DNA from 3 places in the Metabacillus sp. KJ11-3 genome. Region 3 is predicted to be linked to each of the others. Evidence: predicted binding sites of a transcription regulator. Region 3 holds the regulator's gene; each other region holds the start of a gene.
What was found. The regulator Rex, encoded in region 3, represses fermentation and respiration genes when NADH is low (regulators of the CRP and FNR family bind a similar motif). The targets are predictions, from matches to a motif close to TTGTGAAATATTTCACAA.
Positions count from the first base shown of each region.

Region 1: a site for Rex is predicted at 2,901-2,918, ahead of AC0L8O_RS23840 (AtpZ/AtpI family protein). Genes of this name have one in related genera too.
Region 2: a site for Rex is predicted at 3,142-3,159, ahead of AC0L8O_RS22950 (L-lactate dehydrogenase). Genes of this name have one in related genera too.

Region 1 covers NZ_CM147865.1:4,801,074-4,807,432, reverse strand. The annotation lists gene AC0L8O_RS23865 (F0F1 ATP synthase subunit delta) at 1-252, opposite strand, end outside; gene atpF (F0F1 ATP synthase subunit B) at 249-770, opposite strand; gene atpE (F0F1 ATP synthase subunit C) at 1,125-1,337, opposite strand; gene atpB (F0F1 ATP synthase subunit A) at 1,415-2,149, opposite strand; gene AC0L8O_RS23845 (ATP synthase subunit I) at 2,172-2,540, opposite strand; gene AC0L8O_RS23840 (AtpZ/AtpI family protein) at 2,548-2,769, opposite strand; gene AC0L8O_RS23835 (S8 family serine peptidase) at 2,989-5,214, opposite strand; gene upp (uracil phosphoribosyltransferase) at 5,303-5,932, opposite strand; gene glyA (serine hydroxymethyltransferase) at 6,077-6,359, opposite strand, start outside.
Region 2 covers NZ_CM147865.1:4,592,844-4,599,202, forward strand. The annotation lists gene bglA (6-phospho-beta-glucosidase BglA) at 1-989, shown strand, start outside; glycine riboswitch at 1,315-1,394, shown strand; gene AC0L8O_RS22945 (amino acid permease) at 1,562-2,908, shown strand; gene AC0L8O_RS22950 (L-lactate dehydrogenase) at 3,191-4,120, shown strand; partial or broken gene AC0L8O_RS22955 (L-lactate permease) at 4,157-4,315, shown strand; partial or broken gene AC0L8O_RS22960 (L-cystine transporter) at 4,561-5,938, shown strand; partial or broken gene AC0L8O_RS22965 (Gfo/Idh/MocA family protein) at 6,111-6,359, shown strand, end outside.
Region 3 covers NZ_CM147865.1:4,300,340-4,306,698, reverse strand. The annotation lists gene AC0L8O_RS21330 (ABC-F family ATP-binding cassette domain-containing protein) at 1-1,256, opposite strand, end outside; gene moaC (cyclic pyranopterin monophosphate synthase MoaC) at 1,564-2,052, shown strand; gene AC0L8O_RS21320 (redox-sensing transcriptional repressor Rex) at 2,239-2,883, shown strand; gene AC0L8O_RS21315 (twin-arginine translocase TatA/TatE family subunit) at 2,908-3,105, shown strand; gene tatC (twin-arginine translocase subunit TatC) at 3,124-3,870, shown strand; gene AC0L8O_RS21305 (YdiK family protein) at 3,885-4,088, opposite strand; gene AC0L8O_RS21300 (lysostaphin resistance A-like protein) at 4,085-4,810, opposite strand; gene groES (co-chaperone GroES) at 5,128-5,415, shown strand; gene groL (chaperonin GroEL) at 5,464-6,359, shown strand, end outside.

The DNA.
Region 1 (6,359 bases), 500 kb from region 3:
ATGACGATCAACTAAAAGATATAATGTATTCACAACCGGCAGTGACAGGCCGGAGAATGCATCCTTGATTATTGATTTCTTTGCTTCATTTGTAACTTTTGGATGGTTAAATACATTTATAAGTTCTTGATTCGTTGTAAAAACTTCTTTTACAACAAGTAATTCATTTTCGATTTGATCGATTACATTTTGTTCCTTTGCAAGTTGAAAAAGAGCTACTGCATAACGTTTTGCAACGATTCCTTTGCTCATCGACCTTCGCCTACCTCATTAATGTAGTCATTGATCAATTTCTCTTGCTCTTGTTCATTCAACTCTTTTTCGATTACTTTAGAAGCAATTAATACGGATAATGATGCAACCTGCTCGCGTAATGCTGCAACAGCCTGATCTTTTTCCTGCTCGATTTCTTTTAATGCTGAATCTTTCAAACGACCAGCTTCAGAACGAGCTGCCTGGATGATATCTTCTTTCTGTTGCTCACCAAGCTTTTTCGCATTTTCTACAAGAGCCTGAGCTTCTTGACGCGCTTGTTTTAATAACTCGCGCTGTTCTTCTACCAGCTTTTGTGCTTCTTTATTTCTTTCTTCAGAACTATTAATTTCATTAGCAATATGATCCTCACGTTGCTTCATCATGTTCATAACTGGTCCAAATGCAAACTTACCTAGCAATGCAAGAAGAATTAAGAACATGATAAGTTGGAATACGATATCACCTGTGTTAAGGCCGCCTGTCGCCGCACCTACAGCAAGATCAAAAGTTAACATAGCTCGGTTTCACTCCCTTCAAGAGTTCCATGATGGGTAAGTAGTTCACGGCTTCCGATGAACTTCGTATTTCTGCGTCAGCTCCTTCGTCAGCATCCTCACGTACACACAATAAGGTTCTTAGGCTAAATACTCGCACGTCCTGTGCGAAACGTCTAAGTCACCACATCCTGTGGTAGTCGGTGCTTCCTCAGTCGCTTCCTTGAACTACTCGTTCCTCGAAACCCTATTATTTTTTACATAGTATTAAAGCAAACCATTTTCATCAATTGTGTAAATATCTTTGCATAAAGCAATGGCGAAGGTTCGGTTTGAATGATCTTCGCCATATGAAAACATGTTTATTTTATCGAATTATGATCCCATTACGATGAATGCGATAACTACCGCGATGATTGGAATCGCCTCAACTAATGCTACCCCGATGAACATTGTAGTTTGTAATTTACCTTGCGCTTCAGGTTGACGCGCGATTCCCTCTACTGTACGAGATACGATAAGACCGTTACCAATACCAGCACCTAGTGCCGCTAAACCAATTGCAATTGCAGCTGCTAATAAACCCATTGTTAAATTTCCTCCTTTAAATGTATGAAAAATAGTATTCCTTTTGTTTTAGTTCAAGAGAACTGAACATATATTGATTAATGGTCATGGCTCACTTTGTGTGCCATATACACCATCGTTAACATAGTGAAGATAAATGCTTGGATTGCACCAACAAAGATACTAAATCCCTGCCATGCCAACATTGGAATTGCTGCGACAATCGAACCGAGAATTCCGCTTCCAAAACTTTCAGCATAACCGCTTGTTCCAAGGCTAACAAGCAAGCCCAGAAGAATTTCACCTGCAAAAATATTCCCGTAAAGACGAAGACCAAGCGTTAATGTGTTCGCAAATTCTTCAATTATCTTTAGTGGAAACATGAATGGCATCGGCTTGAAAAAGTCCTTACCATATTCAGATGCACCCTTCATCTTGATTCCATAGTAGTGTGTTAACGCTACTACTAAAATAGCAAGTGTTAATGTAATTGCAGGATCTGCAGTTGGCGATTTCCACCATAAATCATGTCCAACAACGATGGCAAAAGGTAATCCCAGCATGTTTGATACAAACACATACATCAGGAGTGTAATACCCAGCGTTAAAAAACGTCCGCCTGTTTGCCAGTCCATTGTGCTGCCGATAATGTTTTTGACAAAATCAACAACCCATTCAATGAAATTCTGCATACCTGTCGGCTTCATCGCTAGATTGCGTGTTGCAGCAAAGGCGATGATAAAAACGATTAAACTGGCAATCGTAATCATTAATACATTTGATAAATTAAAAGTAAGACCTAAAAAATCCCTCACAGGAGCTCCGTGACCCAATAGATTCACCTCTCTTCCTAAACTAAGCGCGTGAATGTTGAATAACAAAATCTATCATAATAACGATGTACATCGTCATTAATCCAATAATGACACTAATTAAATCAAAATACTCTGGAAACTTTAGTGCGAAAAATACCGCTACACCGGCGGCTGCCATTCTGGACGTTGTTCCCAATGAGCCCGCCTTCCGCCCTTCATCTAATGCGCGTCCAAATTGTTTGTGCTTTCTTACCATGATCCACAGGTTGTAAAGAGTTATGCATGTCCCAAGAAGCAACCCCAGAAATACTGACTGATACTCCGTAAATCCCCAGCCTAAAACGTAAAGGGCAAGCAGATAAAATATGTACTTTCTATATCTTTGAAACATCAGTTGCATATCAGACATGAAATAGTTAATCTCCTGAGAAATAGTGGTGGACTAATTTCAGCATGGCATAAACTCCAGCAGCTAGTCCTAGCAGAAGGCCTAAGATCAAAAACAGAGGCTCTGTTTTTAAATAATTGTCAATCCATTTCCCAGTAAATACACCTATTAAAATAGAGCCAACTAATTGGGAAAGGATAGCTGACATGAGGCCCATCGCATGAAGTGGATGGCGTTTTTTTTGTCGCATTTTATAAATCCTCTATCTTGATTTATTAACGGATTTAGGGGGTAAAACATGGGATTTGAATGATATTGTAAACCTTATCATTATACCCTCGTATAGCATACAATAGGGAAAATATGATGTCAATTGGTTTAAAGTTAAAATGTTCACAATCCAACCAAATCCTCACAATTCGTTCACATTTAAACGCTTACTGGTACTTGACTTGCTTTATCGAATTAATTATTCACCTAGTAAAATATCTGTTTCTAAATAATTTTCCTGCCCATTTTTCTTCGCAAATACAATGGCTTTATAATCGCCTTTAGGCACCTTCATTTCTTCTGCATTTATTTCTCCGCCGATCAACCCTCTCGGCGCTTGTTGCAGCCAATCTAAATACCCGACAAATGTTAGTGAATCCGGATCATATAACGCAATGCCGGCTTCATCTGCACCACCTGGTAAGTACATTTGATATTTAAACACATTTGGTTTGTCACCGTAAGTGAACTCAAACCCCATAATTCTAGGATAGTTGGGCTCATCAATAACATACGCATATGGAATTTCGACTGTTTTTCCATCTTGTTGGATTGATAGCCATCCTTCATAAATTCCCTGTTTCATTTGACTCGGTGTAAGATCAACGCCCACTTCCACCTGTTTCTTTTCTCCCGGCTCCAACTCCATTTTTCCTGGAAGTACCCATCTGATGCCAGGTTTATTTTTTGGCGTTTGAAATGTGATGGTTTTCTTCATATTTGATTGATTATCAATGGTTACCTTTTCTATTTTTTTCGTTCTTGGGTGGTTTGTATCAAACTGCCCGAATGATAGAGCCCCAGGATAGATGAGCACTTCTGCTTCAATTGCTTGTTTTACATTTATTCTCCCCGCACCTTGCTGATTTGGAGCTAATCTTTTCCCTTTTTCATCTAATAAGGTAACGGCATTGTTCATAAGCGAAGCTTTTATTTGTTCAGGTGTCCACTTTGGATGAGCTTGTTTTATAAGTGCGCATGCTCCTGCAACATGTGGTGCCGCCATGCTCGTTCCATGTAAGGATAAATAACCGTCAGGTACTGTGCTGTCAATTGCTACCCCTGGTGCAACAATATCAGGCTTTATCGCCCATGTCATTGTGACAGGACCTCTTGAGCTAAAATCCGCCAGCTTATCTTCTTCTTTTTTATAAATGGTTCGAATAGACGGATTTTGTTCAATTTGTTTTTTTATTGCCACCCCATCTTTCTTGGAAATGGAAGCGGCGGCTATATCTAATGGAACTTCAAGTGAGCCCGCAAAGTTTCCTTTTACATTATTATAAATGATAACCGCTTTTGCACCGTGTTTTTTTGCGTTTAACACTTTTTCGATAAATGGAATCTTACCTCTTTCAATAAGAGCTATTTTTCCTTTGAGTGAGTCTTTCATGTCAACTTCACGGCCAAGACCGACATATTCGATTTCATCTAACGATTTAAGATCCCATGGCTTTGCCCCTTGTAATGTATGGATCGGAATTTCTTTCTCCACTCCAGCCACAGATAGATATGGCAGATATATCGGTGGAGAGGATGCTCCTACTGTGATAGCCTTGGAGGATGTTCCCGGAGATCCCACTGTCCAAAGATCAGGACCTGAATTTCCACTGGAGGTAACAGCCACAATCCCCGCTTCAACTGCTCGGTCAAGCGCCAGGCTTGTTGGCCAATCCGGACCGTTCACATTATTTCCTAGTGATAAATTAATAATGTCCACTTTATCTTTAATTGCCCGGTCGATTGCTGCGATTACTTGATCTGACGTGCCCATACCACCTGGACCTAATGCCCGGTACGCAATAATTTCCGCTTCTGGAGCCATTCCTCTTAGCTTGCCGTTCGCCGCAATTATGCCTGCCACATGTGTTCCATGGATGGTACCTTCCCCTTTTATATCTGACGTTTCCATTGGATCCTGATCACCATCAATCACATCGTAGCCTCCGGCAAAATTCCTGTGTAAATCGGGATGCTCATAATCAATGCCCGTGTCAATGACAGCCACCTTTACCCCTTTGCCTGTTAAGCGTTGATCACCCGTGTCGAATAAGCCTCTTACCTCTTCTCCTCCAATGAATGGAACACTTTCATTAATTTGTGACACATAGGAAATGATTGGACTCGCATGCAGCACAGCTTTATTTTCTTTTATTTTATTTAGTTCGTTTACAGGGCCTTCTATTGAAAATCCATAAAACACATGTTGATAGGTTTGATGAATGACAACTAGCGGTTCCTTAGATAATAATTCATTTATGCGTTCAAACTCTTCTTTTTTAACAATCACCATGATTTTTTGATTTTGTTGTTGATCCACTTCCGGAAGTGGCGGTCGATTCGGAAACGTAATAGCTAGTACAGGCTGACTAAAAAAGAAACTAATAAATAGAAGAATACAGACAAAGATTTTATTTCCCATCATGTTCCACCTCCATTTTTAGTTTGTGCCTTCTTAGCTGCAAACATGCAAAAAGAGGATCGCTCCATATATGAGCGATCCTCTTTTACCATTATTTTGTTCCGTACAATCTGTCACCAGCATCACCTAATCCAGGGACGATATAGCCATGATCATTTAATTTTTCATCAAGTGCTGCAATGTAGATATCCACATCCGGATGTGCTTCTTTGACCACATCAACACCTTCTGGAGCGGCAATTAAACACATGAATTTAATATTTTTTGCTCCGCGCTTTTTCAGGCTGTTAATCGCTTCAACTGCTGATCCCCCAGTTGCTAGCATTGGATCTACTACAATTAATTCACGTTCTTCTATATCAGAAGGAAGTTTTACATAGTACTCAACCGGTTGTAATGTTTCCGGATCACGATATAACCCAACATGTCCAACTTTAGCAGCTGGAATTAATTTTAAAATTCCATCTACCATTCCAAGTCCTGCACGAAGAATCGGGATGATCCCCAATTTTTTACCAGAAAGAACTTTTGATTTTGCTGTTGTAACCGGTGTTTCAACATCTACTTCTGTTAATGGTAAATCTCTTGTAATTTCAAACGCCATTAAACTTGCTACTTCATCAACAAGTTCACGAAATTCCTTTGTACCAGTTTTGCTATCGCGAATATATGTAAGCTTATGCTGAATTAATGGATGATCAAACACGTATACTTTCCCCATCAAATCATCTCCTTTTCTTTGACACTTCAATAGATTTTACAGAAAAACAAACACAGTTTCAAGTTTACGGTGAGGTATTTCGCAGGAAATTATACAAAAAAAAGATCAGACCTATCATTTAGATCGGCCTGATCTTCTTACTTTTTATAAATTGCGGTATAAAGGGAATTTGCTAGTTAGGTTTTCAACACGTTGTTTTGCTTCAGCAAGTTTAGCTTCATCATCATGGTTTTTAAGAGCGAAGGCAATGATGCTTCCGATTTCATCCATTTCGTCTGAACCGAAACCACGGCTTGTTACAGCTGCTGTTCCGATACGAATACCACTTGTAACAAATGGGCTTTCTGTTTCAAATGGGATTGTATTTTTGTTTACTGTAATACCGATCTCATCTAATACGTGCTCAGCTACTTTACCAGTTAACTGA
Region 2 (6,359 bases), 290 kb from region 3:
ACTATTTTGCGAAATTTGCGGAAGTTTGCTTCGACCGTTATAAAGATAAAGTGAAATATTGGATGACTTTTAACGAGATTAATAACCAAATGGATGTAAACAACCCAATCTTCTTATGGACAAACTCAGGTGTATTAGTCGGTGAAGATGAAAATGCTAAGGAAGTTATGTACCAGACAGCCCACCATGAACTTGTTGCCAGTGCACTTGCTGTAGCAAAGGGAAAAGAAATTAACCCGGACTTACAAATCGGAGCAATGGTTTCACATGTGCCAATTTATCCTTTCTCTTCTAATCCGGAAGATATCATGCTGGCAGAAGAAGAAATGAGACAACGTTATTTCTTCCCTGATGTTCAAGTTCGCGGTTACTATCCAAGCTATGCATTGAAGGAATTTGAAAGAGAAGGATATCAAATCAAAATGGAAGCCGGCGATGATGAGATTTTAAGAAATGGTACTGTTGATTATTTAGGCTTCAGTTACTACATGTCAACGACCGTTAAAAGTGATGTAAATAATGATAATACCGGTGATGTTGTAAATGGTGGACTACCGAATAGTGTTGAAAATCCATACATTAAATCAAGTGACTGGGGCTGGGCAATCGATCCGACTGGGTTACGATATACACTAAATCGTTTTTATGACAGATATCAAATTCCGTTATTTATAGTTGAAAATGGATTTGGTGCAATCGATGTAATGGAAGAGGATGGCTCTATCCATGATCCGGAAAGAATTCAATATTTAAAATCACATATTGAAGCATTAGAAAAAGCGGTCATATACGATGGCGTTGATTTAATCGGATATACACCATGGGGAATCATTGATATCGTCTCATTCACAACTGGCGAAATGAAAAAACGCTATGGCATGATCTATGTTGACCGTGATAATGAAGGAAACGGATCAATGAAGCGTTATAAGAAAGATTCTTTTGAATGGTATAAAAAAGTAATTGAAACAAATGGTGAACAACTATAGTAACTTGTTTCATTTAGACGAAAAATAGAGGCTTTCTGAGCCTCTATTTTTATTGACCAGGAAACTATAAAATGCCTTTGAACTGTGGATAAGTGCGCGACATCCAGCTCCAGCGCCTAGCCCTTCTAGGGTCTAGCCACAAATGAATTGAAGACAAAGAACGTCTTCTATTCATTTGCGTCTTATTTGCCCGAGGCTGATCAAGGCGCTTGCGCTTTTGTTCTTGACAAGGTAAGTGAATAAGACTAGAATTATAAATTATTTGAGAATAATTTTATGTTAAAACTATAATCGAGCTATGATCGCTATGGATGAAACTATAGCAGGAGCAGCTTCTGGAGAGACTGCGGCATTCCGCAGCGCCGAAGGATTCATAATCTCAGGCAAAAGGACAGAAGAGTATAGAATACCTATTTGTTAAACTAATCATTTTACTAGTACAACAAATACTATTTCATATTCTTATGACCAAGAGATTTGGATGATATCCAATCTCTTTTTTTAATGGATTATGTTTATGCTGCTCATTGTGTCACACAATAGATTGTGGCAAATTTTAAGGAGGAGTAGAATTGGTACAACAAGAATTAAAGAGGGATTTAGCCAATCGGCATGTTCAATTGATTGCCATCGGAGGAACTATTGGTACCGGGTTATTCCTAGGATCTGGTAAAGCAATCCAACTGGCAGGTCCGTCTATTATCTTTGCTTATTTAACTGTGGGTATTGCTGTGTTTTTTATTATGCGGGCACTGGGAGAGCTATTGTTATCTAAAGCTGGTTATCAATCATTTACAGACATCGCCCAAGACTATCTTGGCCCAAGAATAGCGTTCGTGACTGGATGGACTTATTGGTTTTGTTGGATTATGATCGCAATGGCCGATATTATTGCTGTCGGTGTTTATGTACAGTATTGGTTTGATATACCTCAATGGGTACCTGCCATTATTTGTTTGATTATTTTATTAGGGTTCAATCTATTAACGGTTAAGCTTTTTGGTGAATTAGAGTTTTGGTTTGCTTTAATAAAAGTTATAACGATCCTCTTATTAATTGGGGTTGGGGTTATTTTACTTGTGATAGGTTTTAAGACCGATGCAGGGGCAGTTACAATCAGAAACCTGTGGGAACACGGTGGAATCTTTCCAAATGGCATTTCAGGTTTCTTACTTTCCTTTCAAATGGTTTTATTTGCTTTTGTTGGTGTAGAGTTAGTGGGTGTATCAGCAGCGGAAACAGCCAATCCAAGAAAAAATATTCCATCGGCTATAAATAAGATTCCTTTAAGAATACTATTTTTCTACATTGGCTCCATTATTGTTCTGTTATGCATTAATCCATGGACCGAACTGAATGCTGAGGAAAGTCCCTTCGTAAAAACATTTAGCTTAATTGGAATTCCAATTGCTGCCGGTATTATTAATTTTGTTGTATTAACGTCTGCTGCTTCTGCCTGCAATAGTGGAATGTTTTCGACAAGCCGGATTCTATATAATTTAAGCAGGAGTAATCAGGCTCCTGCCAACTTAGCAAAACTAAATAAAAATCATGTCCCTGGTAACGCATTGTTCATATCTACACTTGTCGTATCGGTAGGAGCACTCTTGAGCAAACTTATCCCTGCACAAGCCTTTGGACTCGTATCAACGGTAAGTGCTATTTGTTTTATTTGGGTTTGGGGTGTCATTATTGTTTGTCATTTAAAGTATAAAAAAACATTTCCACAATTACATGCTGAGTCAACGTTTAAAGCACCGTTTACGCCATTTGTTAATTATGTAGTTCTAGCGTTATTTGCTATGATTCTTATTATTATGTTATTTGCTAATGAAACACGCTTGGCATTATTACTGACACCATTATGGTTTATTTTAATATTTGCAATGTATTCATATAGAAGAAAAAAGGCAAGTTAAGGTAACATATGTAGAAGTGAGATTCTCTTTTAAAGTGAATCTCACTTTAAGTTTTTTGTTACAAAAAGGTCTTGAACAAATTGAAATATCATGATATATTCTACATGTGAAATACTTCACAATATATTATTTACAAATATATTTTTGGAACCATTTGTGAAATTATTCACAAATGGTAAGCAACTCAATTAATGAATCTATAATAATCACTAAGAAAATTTTTTTATTAAATTATGTGAAATATTTCACAAATTTACAACGCAGCTTCTGGAGGAAAATCAAATGAATATAACATTAGGGAATAAGATTGTATTAGTAGGTAGTGGTGCTGTTGGTTCAAGTTATGCTTATGCATTATTAAATCAGGGCTTATGTGATGATTTGGTCATTGTTGATCTGGATGGAGAAAAGGCAAAAGGGGATATTATGGATTTAAACCATGGTATTGCCTATGCACCTACTCCTATGAACATAAGATACGGTTCATATAAGGATTGTAAGGATGCCGCCCTCGTGGTTATCTGTGCAGGTGCCGCGCAAAAGCCTGGAGAAACAAGATTAGAACTTGTGAATAAAAACGTAAAAATTTTTAAATCTATTGTTGAAAGCATTATGGATTCCGGGTTTAATGGTATCTTCTTAGTTGCAACAAACCCAGTCGATATTCTAGCTTATGCAACTTGGAAATTCTCTGGTCTTCCTAAAGAAAGAGTGATAGGTTCTGGAACTATTTTAGATTCTGCGAGATTTCGTTATTTAGTAGGAAAAGAATTTGATACAGCACCATTAAGTGTTCATGGATATATTATTGGAGAGCATGGTGACTCTCAATTCCCGGTTTGGAGCAGTGTAAATATTGCTGGAACACAGGTTGCAAAAAGGTTATCTGAGGAGAGGAAGGAAGCGATCGCAGTCGAGGTGCGTGATGCTGCCTATGAAATTATTAAAGCAAAAGGTGCCACATATTATGGCATAGCAATGGGGCTAATAAGAATAACGAAAGCCATCTTAAGAAATGAACATGTTGTCCTACCTGTTGGAGCACTAGTAGAAGGGGAATATGGACATCATGATGTTTTTATTGGAATTCCGTCTGTGATTACAAGATACGGCGTTAAAAAGATTGTTGAACTATCACTGACTCAGGATGAAAAAGAGAAGCTTACTAAATCTGTCCAAACCGTAAAAGAGATACAAAATGCAGCCATATAATTTGATTCACATCTTTGACCCATTGGGGGAAACATTATGTTAATGGATACTTTCAATCCTTTTAATAATCTTGGACTTTCAGCATTAATGGCAGCAATTCCTATCCTGTTATTTCTGGTATGCATAACTGTCTGAAAAATGAAGGGAATCCATGCTGCACTATTAAACATAGCCGTTACTTTTCTTATTGCACTTACCCTATTGTTTAAAAAATAAAGTGCAGTTCCTCCTGCAAATTCAAGTCTCTTAGGAATTCATAATCCAAAGAGACTTTTTTAATTTATACTTTTAGAAGAGTATTTAGAAAGGTAATCGGGTAATGAAGTAAGGATAACTCGAATAAATTCTTTATTATGTGCCAATCTCAGCATTTCCTACTTTACATATAGGAATTATGGTGATAATATCTCTATTGTTATATTAAAAAAGGAAGTGAAGAAATGTATATATTCGTCATTCTTAATATTATTATCATGTTATTACTTATTTTTGGTTTATATACTATGCAGAAAAAGCATCTCTCTTTTTCAAAAAGAGTATTTACAAGGCCTGGGATTAGGTGTCCTGTTTGGATTGGGGTTACAGTTTGCCTATGGAATAGAATCGGAAGCTGTTTCAACATCGATTGATTGGTTCAATATAGTTGGAAGCGGGTATGTAAGCTTCCTAAAAATGATTGTTATGCCTTTAGTTTTCATATCTATTCTTTCTGCTTTTACAAAATTAAAGATGGAAAACAATCTTGGAAAAGTTAGCGGATGGATCCTGGGAACACTAGTTGGTACAACAGCTATTGCTGCTGCTGTAGGAATTGCTTCAGCATTATTGTTCAATTTGGAAGCTGTACAAATTGATCAGGGAGAAGCAGAACTAGGCAGAGCAGCTCAATTAGAAGAACAAGTTGTTTCTGTTCAAGATATGACGATACCTCAACAAATTGTTTCGTTAATTCCTACTAATCCATTCTTGGATCTAACAGGAGCAAATCCAACATCAACAATATCTGTCGTTATTTTTGCTGCTATTCTTGGTATTGCATTTTTAGGAATTAGACGTAAGGAACCGGTATATGCTGAAAAATTTGCAGATATTGTAGAGACTTTTTATAAATTGATTATGCGTGTTGTTACCTTGATTTTAAGACTGACTCCTTATGGTGTGTTGGCATTAATGACAAAAGTAACAGCAACAAGTGATTATCAAGCAATTTGGAAGCTGGGTAAATTTGTTTTGGCATCCTATGCTGCCTTAATTGTTATGTTTATTATTCATTTACTTATTTTAGCAATAGCTGGTTTAAATCCGGTGACTTATGTGAAGAAGGCTTTTCCAGTACTTGCATTTGCATTCACTTCAAGAACAAGTGCCGGAGCATTACCTTTAAATATCAAAGCACAAACGAAGGACATGGGAGTACCTGAAGGTGTAGCCAATTTTGCGGGATCCTTTGGGTTATCAATTGGGCAAAATGGTTGTGCCGGTATTTACCCGGCCATGTTAGCCGTTATGATCGCTCCTACGGTAGGAATAGATCCATTAACACCTTCATTCCTGTTAACACTAGTTGCTGTTGTAGCAATAAGCTCCTTTGGTGTTGCTGGAGTAGGAGGCGGGGCTACATTTGCTGCTTTGCTTGTCCTTTCAGCATTGAATTTACCAGTTGGTTTAGCTGGTCTTCTCATATCTGTTGAACCGCTTATTGATATGGGACGTACAGCACTAAATGTTAGCGGAAGTATGACAGCTGGTGTTATTACGAGTAAGGCAACAAAAGATTTGGATACCAGTGTCTACAATAGTTCTTCTCAATCGGCATAATGAAAAAAGGAAACTTCCCAATTAAGTAGGTTTGGGAAGTTTTTTTGCTTTAGGAAAATATGTAGTAGAAGGGGTGGCAAGCATATGCTACCTTTACTTATGGAAGTCCTTATATGGACAGATCGTTATAATGAATAAAAACACGTGCTGAGTAAAGAGGAGGCCATTTTCAATGAAACTTGAAAAAGTTCGATGGGGCATAATTGGATGCGGGAATGTAACGGAAGTAAAAAGTGGACCGGCATTTCAAAAAATAAAAAATTCCGAATTGGTAGCTGTTATGCGAAGAACTGGTGAATTGGCAGAGGACTATGCAAAAAGACACCATGTTTCCAAATGGTACGATGATGCTGACGCACTAATCAATGATCCGGATGTTGACGCAGTTTATATTGCAACACCACCGGGTTCTCATAAGGAG
Region 3 (6,359 bases):
TCATCCCATAGCTCGTCCAACACACGTTTATTTGACGTTAAATCAGCTTGCTGTTGATCATAATATCCAATTTGCACATGTGACCCTAATGAAAAGCTACCAGTTAATGCATCAAGCTTTTGGACAATGGACTTTAACAAGGTTGATTTTCCAATACCATTTGGACCAACAAGAGCGATTGAGTCACCTCTGGATATAGAAAAAGAGATATTTGAGATAATAGGGTGATGTTTATCGTAAGAAACAGAAATATCTGTTGCTTTTAACACATCATTTCCACTTTGTCTTTCAATATCAAATTGAAAGCTTGCTGATTTTTCATCTCCAAGGGGTTTATTCATTAACTCCATTTTTTCCAGCTTTTTTCTGCGGCTTTGTGCAAGCTTTGTTGTGGATGCTCTTGCTATATTGCGCTGAATAAAATCTTTAAGTTTTGCCACTTCATTTTGCTGTCTTTCAAAGCTTTTCACTTCTTTTTCATAGTTTTCAGCTTTTTGTTTTAAATAGTTGCTATAATTCCCAATGAACCTTGTGCTTGTATTTCTGCTAATTTCATAAACTTGATTAACAATTTTGTCGAGGAAATATCGGTCATGTGAAACAATTAAGATAGCACCCGGGTAATTTTGTAAATATTGTTCCAGCCAAGTTAAGGTTTCGATATCAAGGTGGTTTGTTGGCTCATCCAAAATCAATAGATCCGGTTTTGTTAACAATAATTTACCTAAGGCTAACCGTGTTTTTTGGCCGCCACTTAAAGAAGAGATTTTCGTTTCCGGATCAAAGCTGCTAAAACCTAAACCATGTAGGACGGAACGAATATCTGCTTCATACTGGTAACCGCCTTCCTCTTTAAATTTCACTTGAAGTTTGTCATACTCTTTTAATAGTTGTTCAAACTTTTGAGTTTCACTGTTAGGATCTACAGTTGCCATTCGTTGTTCAAATTTACGCATATCTTCTTCCATTGATTTTAGATGCTTAAAAACTAAATTCATCTCATTCCAAATAGATAATTGTGATTCTAAACCAGTATCCTGCGCCAAGTAACCAATTGAAACATCTTTCGGTTTAATAATTTCACCAGAGTCATAAGACATTGCACCGGAAATTATTTTTAAAAGAGTTGATTTACCCGCACCATTGCGGCCGACAAGAGCAATTTTATCTCTAGTTTGTACTTCTAGCTTAATATTCGATAAAATAGGATCAGCACCAAAGTATTTACTAAGTTGATTTATTTGTAACAATATCATTGTTTTTCACCTCTACTAATGTCTTTAGTGTAGCCTAATAATACCCTTATAGGCAACAGAGACTGATTTCATATTGAAAGAACCTAAAGGGAAACTCTTCTTAAGGGTGATGAAGACAAAAGTCGAAGAGATAGAGTAGGAAAGATCTCTCATGAGGGTGATGAAAGACAATTGTCAGTAGGTCACCCAAGTAAAGTTACTTTTAACGAAGGAAAACGAACAAAAAACAAATCTATTAATTGTCACAATAACAAAACAGACAGATGCAAAAAAATAGTGTATAGTCTAGGTATAAGGGGATCTGTATATGTCAGAGTTTACTCATTTTAATGATCAGGGCAGAGCAAAGATGGTTGATATTTCTGCCAAAGAAGAAACAGTTAGAACAGCTCTTGCTAAAACCAGCATAACTGTCACCGAAGAAGTATACAAGAAAATCACAAATCATGAGATAGGCAAGGGTGATGTTTTATCGGTTGCCCAGGTAGCCGGAATTATGGCTGCTAAACAAACATCAAATGTTATTCCAATGTGTCACCCAATTTCAATTAAAGGTGTTAACGTTGAATTTGAATGGATCGTTAACGATCCTGATTATACTTTATGTATTTCTGTTACTGTCAAAACAAAAGGAAGTACAGGTGTTGAAATGGAAGCGTTAACCGCTGCAAGCATTACAGCACTTACTGTTTATGATATGTGTAAAGCAGTTGATAAAGGTATGATCATAGGAGAAACCTATTTAGTTGAAAAAACAGGTGGTAAAAGTGGTGATTTTTTAAGAAAAGAAAAATGAGAAAATATATATGTCATTTTAAAAATTATGATTATACTAAGTTTGAGTGTCTAGCTCCAGCGCCTAGCCCCTCGAGGTCATAAGCCACAAATGAATGGAAGACATAGAGCGTCTTCTATTCATTTGCGGCTTATGCTTGTCGGGCCTGATCAAGGCGCTTGCGCTTTTCTTAAGTGAGGGATCAGATTGAATATAGACCAAACGAAAATACCGCAGGCAACAGCAAAGAGGTTGCCGTTATATTACCGTTTTTTAAAAAATTTACACTCATCAGGGAAGCAGCGTGTGTCTTCAGCTGAGTTAAGTGATGCTGTAAAGGTAGATTCTGCAACGATTCGGAGAGATTTCTCATATTTTGGAGCATTAGGAAAAAAAGGGTATGGTTATAATGTGAATTATCTGTTATCCTTTTTTAGAAAAACACTAGATCAGGATGAAACAACAAAGGTATGTTTAATAGGAGTAGGTAACTTAGGTACCGCCTTTTTACATTATAATTTTACTAAGAATAATAATACGGTGATATCTTTAGCTTTTGATGTAGCACAAGAAAAGGTTGGGACAGAAATTGGCGGAGTACCTGTTTTTCATTTAGATGATCTTGAAACACAGCTTCCAGATGATGTAACAGTGGCTATCTTAACTGTGCCGGCTGCAGTAGCGCAATCCATTACCGACCGTTTAATTACAAAAGGCATTAAAGGAATTTTAAATTTTACACCTGCTCGAATTAATGTTCCAGATGAAATAAGAATTCACCATATTGATTTAGCGGTTGAACTTCAGTCACTTGTCTACTTTTTGAAACATTATCCAAATGATGAAAAATAACAGCACACAAAGGAGATGGATTTAATGCCAAATGTAGGAATCGGAAGCCTCTTATTGATTGTTTTTGTTGCACTCCTTATTTTTGGACCAAAGAAATTGCCACAGCTGGGAAAAGCAGCTGGTAATACATTACGAGAGTTTAAAAATGCCACAAAAGGTTTAGCTGATGATGATGACGATGATCAAGATGCTAAGCAAAAGAATAAAGAAGAGGTAAAGTAAGATAGGATGGAACCCGATATGAAACACGATGAAATGTCGGTCATTGAACATATAACAGAACTGAGAAAACGACTCGTCATTGTTGTCGTTTTCTTTTTCTTAGCTGTTATTGCCGGTTTTTTACTTTCAGGACCGATCATTAAATATTTACAGCATACAGACGAAGCAAAATCATTAACATTAAATGCATTTAATCTGACAGATCCATTGATGGTCTACATGAAGTTTGCATTTATTATTGCATTTGTTATTACATCGCCAATCATTTTGTACCAGCTTTGGTCTTTTGTTAGTCCAGGTCTATATGAGAAGGAGAGAAAAGTAACCTTAAGCTACATACCGATCTCAGTTTTCCTTTTCCTATTGGGTTTGGCATTCTCATACTTTATTCTCTTTCCATTTGTCATTGATTTTATGGAAAGAATATCGAATGATCTGGATGTAAACCAGGTAATTGGAATTAATGAATATTTCTCTTTCTTAATTCAATTAACTCTTCCATTTGGATTACTCTTTCAATTACCGGTTGTTATTATGTTCTTAACAAGATTAGGAATCGTCACACCGATGTTTTTATCAAGTGTACGGAAATATGCTTATTTTGTGTTATTAGTTATCGCAGCACTTATTACACCACCTGAATTAGCTTCACACTTGATGGTTTCAATTCCTTTATTTATTTTATATGAAATTAGTATTTGGGTTTCAAGAATCACATATAGAAAATCACAAAAATTGAGATTTGAAGAGGAAAATAAAAAATGAGACTTTCAGTAGTCTCATTTTTTTATGTTCATTTTTTTGATTTTTCTAGATAAACGAAACATCCGAATGGAAACACCAATATCGAATGTAGCAATAAGCATCAATAAGATTGTCGGAAAAGTAAAAATGCCTTCTTTTGCACTGTTAATCGCTAAATAGATAAACAGCAACCCCATAATCAAATAAAAAACAGCCATAGAAATAGGGTTTGTTCTCATGTTAAAAAGCCTCCAATAATGACTTGCATTTGTTCCATCTGCTTCATCATTCTTTCAATATCCTCTTGAAACGCAATTTGAAAAACCACGACCATTGTATTCATTGAAACATGTGCAAAGATGGGAACGAGAATACGCTTGGTCTTCACATAAAGAAAAGCAAAGGTAAAGCCCATCGAACCATACAACAACACATGCTGTGGTTCACCGTGCAATAGAGAGAAGATAAGAGAACTGATTAATGCTGCAATGAAAAAGTTTGTTCTTGTATATAGTACGCCAAAAAGGATTTTTCGGAATATGATTTCTTCAAGAATCGGGCCTATAATAGATGTAACAACCATAACTAAAGGGAAAAGCTCAATTATACTTACAATTCTTTGGGTATTTTCAGAACCCGGGTCCACTCCAAAAATATTAACTTCGATATTAGCAGCTACACCTTGTACCAAAATAGCTAAGAAAAACCCAATAATTGCCCATCCAATGGAAGCACCTACAGAAGCTGGTTCTCCACGAAAACGGTTTTCCTCATGACGTTCGTTTCTTAGGAAAAAGAGAATAATTAAGAACGTAAGTGTAAAGCTAAAGATTGTCCAATAGGCAAATCTCTCTACATTTGTCTCCCCGATGTTCAATAAGTCAAATAGCTTGATTCCCAGATAGCCTGATAACTGAAGAATCATATAGGCAATCATAATAAACCAATAATGCTTTTTCATGTAAACCTCCTAAGTAAAGCACAAACGTTTCTGTTTAGTTAGTCAGGTATATTGTAACATACCCTAATGTCATCCTATGTATGATACCCCATAAGAATGAGACAAATTAGTGAAGAGGTCACTTTTTGGCAGCGCACTCATCCCAAATTTATAATTAGTAGATAAGTTGAAAACTTCTAATAAAAATTTTAACTTCATACTTGAAATTAAAAGAAAATTTATATATTATATTAATTGTGTTAGCACTCGAAGGTTGTGAGTGCTAATAAAAAGGAAAAATAATCATTTATTCAAAGAATTTGAGGAGGTTGTTTCACTTGTTAAAGCCATTAGGTGATCGCGTTATTATCGAGTTAGTTGAATCAGAAGAAAAAACTGCTAGTGGTATCGTCCTTCCGGATAGTGCGAAAGAGAAGCCACAAGAAGGTAAAGTAGTTGCTGTTGGTACAGGTCGTGTACTAGATAGTGGAGAGAAAGTAGCTCTTGAAGTAGCAGAAGGCGATCGTATTATCTTCTCAAAATATGCTGGTACTGAAGTGAAGTATGAAGGTACTGAATACTTAATTTTACGTGAAAACGACATTTTAGCTGTTATCGGACAATAAACAGCACACATAATAGATTAGTTAAAAATTTGAGGAGGTTATGTAAACATGGCAAAAGATATTAAATTTAGCGAAGAAGCTCGTCGTTCAATGCTTCGTGGTGTTGACGCTTTAGCAGATGCGGTAAAAGTAACATTAGGACCTAAAGGACGTAACGTTGTATTAGAAAAGAAATTCGGTTCTCCTTTAATCACTAACGATGGTGTAACAATTGCGAAAGAAATCGAATTAGAAGATGCATTTGAAAACATGGGTGCTAAACTTGTTGCTGAAGTTGCGAGCAAAACAAACGATGTTGCTGGTGACGGTACAACAACTGCAACTGTTTTAGCTCAAGCTATGATCCGTGAAGGATTAAAGAACGTAACTGCAGGTGCTAACCCAATGGTAGTACGTAAAGGTATCGAAAAAGCTGTAACTGTTGCATTAGAAGAGTTACAAGCTATTTCTAAACCAATCGAAGGGAAAGAATCCATTGCACAAGTTGCTGCGATCTCTGCTGCTGACGAAGAAGTAGGTCAATTAATTGCTGAAGCAATGGAGCGCGTTGGTAATGACGGTGTTATCACAATTGAAGAATCTAAAGGCTTCTCTACTGAACTAGAAGTAGTTGAAGGTATGCAATTTGACCGTGGTTATGCATCTCCATACATGGTAACTGATTCTGACAAAATGGAAGCAGTTCTTGAAAACCCATATGTATTAATCACAGACAAAAAAATCACAAACATTCAAGAAATCTTACCAGTGTTAGAGCAAGTTGTTCAACAAGGTAAGCCACTATTATTAATCGCTGAGGATGTAGAAGGTGAAGCTCTAGCAACTCTAGTAGTGAACAAACTTCGTGGAACATTCAACGCTGTTGCTGTTAAAGCACCAGGTTTCGGTGATCGCCGTAAAGCAATGTTAGAAGATATTGCGATCCTAACTGGCGGTGAAGTAAT